Regions from separate parts of the Rhizobium sp. IBUN genome, predicted to be linked through region 2. Evidence: predicted binding sites of a transcription regulator. Region 2 holds the regulator's gene; the other holds the start of a gene.
What was found. Region 2 encodes LexA, which represses DNA repair genes until DNA is damaged. Its sites were predicted from a motif close to TGTTCNNNNTGTGTTCNG; they were not measured.

Region 1 (2,456 bases), on a different contig from region 2:
CAACATGCAGAGAGCCTGCACGACAAAGCGGGCGGCGGTGATTTCCGCTGCAGGAATCGTAGCGATCGCGAGCTTGGAGAAGATGTCGATGATCGGGGACACCAGCACCGACAGGAACATCAGGAGAATGCCGGTCGAAACCTCCGAAGCGGAGGCGGAACGGGACGAAATACCATTGCTCATCGCGAAACCCTTCAGTTCAGGATCTTGCGATCGCTTCGTCGCACCAGTCGGCGAATGCGGCGATGGCCGCGTCCGCTCCAATTTCATTCAGCGTTTCGTGGCGCATGTCCTGATATATCTGTGTCCTGATACGGGAGAAGCCGTGAGCTTTCAAATGCTTTGACAGCCAGATCACCGCTTCTCCGTTATCTGTTGCCGGATCCTGTCCGCCACCGACAAGGTGGATCGGCGTGTGCTTCGGCAGCCGGTCCAGTTGCGCCTCTTGTGGTGCGCGAAACGTCATCTCGAAAATATCGAGCCAGAGCGACACGGAAGCATCGAAGCCACACAGAGGGTCAGCAATGTATTTGTCGACCTCAACAGGATCGCGGCTTAGCCAGTCGAACTCGGTTCGACGGTTGGCAATGGACTTCCCCCAGGTGCCGAAGGTGAGCTTCGGTAGGATGCCGCTTGGAACATCGGAGCCCTTAAGGGCTCGTTCTGCCAAGAGGATCGCCTGGGCGGCCCGTCCCGATAGGCCCGGGTTGAAATTCGAATTCCAGGCGGCAATGGCGTCATATTTCTCCGGATGGGTGATCGCCGCGTTGAGCGCGATGAGCCCGCCCATTGAGTGCCCGAAGAGGATGACGGGGAGGCCGGGATATTGTTTTACGGCAAGCTCGCGGACAGAGCCGACATCGTCGATAACCTGTCGCATGCCGTTGCGGCGGGAAAAACGCCCGATTGGCGCATCCGGGCCAGTCGTTTCGCCGTGCCCACGGTGATCGAAGGCGAACACATGGTAGCCGCGGGCTGCCATGGCTGCCGCAAAACGGGAGTAACGTCTGGAATGCTCGGCCAGCCCATGAGACACAAGGACAATTCCGCGTGCCTCTGATTGCGCCGGCTCATGATGAAAGGCGAGTGAAGCGTCCGCCGTTTCAAGGCGTTGCGTTTCTGCGAACATCATATCCTCCCGTTTCCGGGAGAAGACCAGATCGGCCGTGAAAAGCAACACGCCCAGATATTTATGCCAAGGGATTTTTCGTACCCTACGGATTGAGGGTTGTGAAAACAAACGCGGCGTGATTTCTTGTTCATGAATTGTTCTTTGTGGGGACGAAGATGAGCAATCCATTTCTGCGCATGGCTGTGGTCTCAATTGCAATTGCAGCCGCCGGCGTTGCGGGAGCCCAGGACGGCGGCGGAAGGACGCGCTTCATTCTGGCGGCCAGCTGGCAACCCGCGTTCTGTGAAACCAACCAGCGCAAGCCGGAATGCCGCAGCCAGACCGGGGAGAGGTTTGATGCGACCAATTTTTCGCTGCACGGCCTCTGGCCGATGCGGAAGGACTATTGCGACGTCTCTGGTACCCTGCGGAGCGCCGACAAGGACGGCGAGTGGGGGAGGCTGCCTGAGGTAGAGCTTTCGGCGGAGACCAAGACAGCCCTCGATAAGGCGATGCCCGGTACGCAATCCGGCCTGGAGCGGCATGAGTGGACCAAGCACGGCACCTGCACGAAGATGAGCGCCGACGACTATTTCAGCACGTCGGTTCGGTTGATCAACGAGCTGAACGCCTCGGCAGTCCGCGATCTGTTCGCGACCAATATCGGCAAGCCACTGACGGCGGAGGCGATCAAGGCGGCTTTCGACAAGAGCTTCGGCCCCGGTGCCGGCGATCGCGTCAAGATGAGCTGCCGACGGGCCAGCGGAGGCCGCGTTATCAGCGAACTTACGATCGGGCTGTCGGAGGGCGCGACATCGAACGAGCAAGCAAGCCTTCGTGACCTTATCCAGGGGGCAGGGCGGACGTCGTTCGGCTGCAATGAGGGCGTCGTGGACGCTGCAGGGTTCTGAGACTGCCTCTCATTGAAAGCGGGCTTTCGCCTGTTTAGACGCTGGGATCCGCGACGCGTCGATACCCCCAGATCATACGAGGCTGCTGAAGGCGAACTGCCGCGTTCGGTTACGAAGGCTGCAAAAGCCTCTGGTTTTTGGCCGCTGCGCGTTGCTCCTTGGTCCCAATTCGCCTAAATAGCGGCAAAACTCAAATTCCCGCGCGGAGCGAATTATCTATGGCACGTCAGTTCATCTACCATATGGCCGGCCTCAACAAGGCGTACGGCAACAAGAAGGTGTTGGAAAATATCCACCTTTCTTTCTATCCGGATGCCAAGATCGGTATCCTCGGCCCGAACGGTGCTGGTAAGTCGACCGTTCTGCGCATCATGGCAGGCCTCGACAAGGAATATACCGGCGAGGCGTGGCTCGCCGAAGGCGCTACCCTTGGC
Region 2 (2,456 bases):
GAAACCGGGCATGGTCGCGATCGGCATCCGCCGTCGCAAAGACCACGGCAGACAGCCCATCGTCTCCACATCGGAATCGAAAGGCACGGTCCCGCGCGGTGAAGACATTGCCTTTCTGCGCCGAAGCTTCATGCAGTTCGGCATTAGCGACCCCGAGAGGCTCCAGATAAGTTTCGTCGGCGAAGAATATGCAGGCATTCTCGGTCCCAAACGGGTGCCGGGCGTCGGGCGCGACGGTGAATCCCAGCTTTCCGAGACGCTCGCGTGAGAGCCTGATATTTGGAACCGGCAGCACGATGTGGTCCAGCGGATGTGCTTCGCTCATGGCAACTTCTCCGGAATTTGCGAAGATGTGCGCCGGGCAACAGGACAATGCAACCCCCTTCTACGCTTTCGGTCAAATGAGACGCAAAAACTCAGCAAGTTGCAGGCAAGTTTTACGAAAATTTAGGTACTTGCGGAACACATATGGAACATATAGTGTCTGTTCTGGCTTTGTTTCACGACTCTGGGGTTCAACTTCGATGCTGACGCGCAAGCAACAGGAGCTTCTTCTCTTCATTCACGAGCGAATGAAGGAGTCCGGTGTCCCCCCTTCTTTTGATGAAATGAAGGATGCCTTGGACCTCGCGTCGAAGTCAGGCATCCACCGCCTGATTACCGCGCTGGAGGAACGGGGCTTCATTCGCCGACTGCCGAATCGGGCCCGCGCTCTGGAAGTCATCAAACTGCCCGAGGCATATAACCCGAGCCTGCAGCCCCGCCGCGGTTTTTCGCCGAGCGTTATCGAAGGCAGCCTCGGCAAACCACAGCCAGTTGTGGCGCCGAAGCCAGCGCCGCAGGGTGACAACGGCGGTTCTGCCTCTGTACCGGTCATGGGACGGATTGCTGCCGGCGTACCGATTTCGGCAATTCAGAACAATACCCATGACATCACGGTTCCGGCGGACATGCTTGGCCCAGGCGAGCACTATGCGCTTGAGGTCAAGGGCGACTCGATGATCGAGGCCGGCATCTTTGATGGCGACACGGTAATCATCCGCAACGGCAGCACCGCCAATGCCGGCGACATCGTTGTTGCGCTTGTCGATGATGAGGAAGCGACGCTCAAGCGCTTCCGCCGGAAAGGCGCCTCCATTGCACTTGAGGCGGCGAACCCGGCTTACGAGACGCGCATTTTCGGGCCTGACCGTGTCAAGGTCCAGGGCAAGCTTGTCGGCCTCATTCGCCGCTATCATTGAAGGCAAGCGGCTCGCCGTCAAAGGTGCCGCTTCGCCAATTATACGCCCGATGGCGGATCCAAGGGCGGTCGAGCCTCGTATAGGCCGTCGTGACGACGGGGCTACCTTGATCGTCGATCCTTACCTCAGCGCCACCAAAGCGACGCAAGGTTTCGCCGGTGAACAAAAGTGCGCCTGACCGGCACCCCGTCGTGCGGAGGCGAGCGGGTGTCACGACGATATCGGCCGTATCGCCCGCAGCGCCGAAGTAAGCGGGATTTTCGACGATCGTCACGACGTAGCCGCTATCGTGCGTGGCTGTGCACCAGGCGCCTTTCAGGCATACAAATCGGTTCTCAGCGCTCGTCGCAGCCTGACGTAACGCATCGCGGGCATTGCGCAATTCCACGGCAGATAACCTTTCCGATCTGCCTTGACTGTCCCGCCGCCTGATAGCGTTGACACCCTCCAACAATCGCGGTGGTTGATCTAGCTCCGCGGCGAGCGCCCTTCGCAATTGGTCGAAAATGAAGTCAGGCGGATGCGGCCGGTTCGGTGCAAGGACTTGTCCTCTCACAATCGCGACGAGATTGCCGTCTTCGGCAATGACGATGTCGGGCGGCGGTTCGCTCGGCGCAACCGCAACAAGCGCTGTTGCCAGCGCCGCAATACCAGCGCCGAGGTAGCGGATCTTGGTGCGCAGAATGGCAAGTAAGAGGAACCCTGCAACCGCCACAGGAAAATACCAACCCGGCAATTTGCCGATATCGATATTGCCGCCCCAGGCCGAGACCATCTGGGCAATGGCGATCACGATGTCGAGCCCGAAACCGGCAATTTTCCACGGAATGACGTCGAGGCCAAACGGTGTCAGCAGCATAGCGAACATGCCCATCGGCATCACCACGAAAGAGATCACCGGCATGGCCATGAGATTTGCCGGCAGACCATAAGCGCTGAGCCGGTGGAAGTGCTCGACGGCGAAAAGCGCGGTCGAGAAGCCGCCGATCATCGAGGTCAGCAGGATGCCACCAAAGAAGCGTATGATGAAAACGACGGGCTTTACTGCGGCGACCTGCAGCAAGGGATGTTCGCGCGGCGGCCTTCTTGACCAGATCGCGTAACCCGGGACGAGAGCAAGCGTCTCCGCAAACGACATCTGGAAGCTCGGGCCCAGGGCCTCGGATGGTAACAGGAGTAGGATCACCCTCGCGGACAAGACAATGTCGCGCAAGC

Region 1: the regulator LexA is predicted to act here: its motif matches at 1,257-1,274, upstream of RHIBUN_RS0109220 (ribonuclease).

What each region holds. Positions count from the first base shown of each region.
Region 1 is NZ_AZNV01000007.1:98,941-101,396, forward strand. It holds gene RHIBUN_RS0109210 (DMT family transporter) at 1-183, opposite strand, end outside; gene RHIBUN_RS0109215 (alpha/beta hydrolase) at 200-1,129, opposite strand; gene RHIBUN_RS0109220 (ribonuclease) at 1,288-2,022, shown strand; gene ettA (energy-dependent translational throttle protein EttA) at 2,241-2,456, shown strand, end outside.
Region 2 is NZ_AZNV01000005.1:84,046-86,501, forward strand. It holds gene RHIBUN_RS0107170 (VOC family protein) at 1-325, opposite strand, end outside; gene lexA (transcriptional repressor LexA) at 525-1,241, shown strand; partial or broken gene RHIBUN_RS33155 (ComEC/Rec2 family competence protein) at 1,222-2,456, opposite strand, start outside.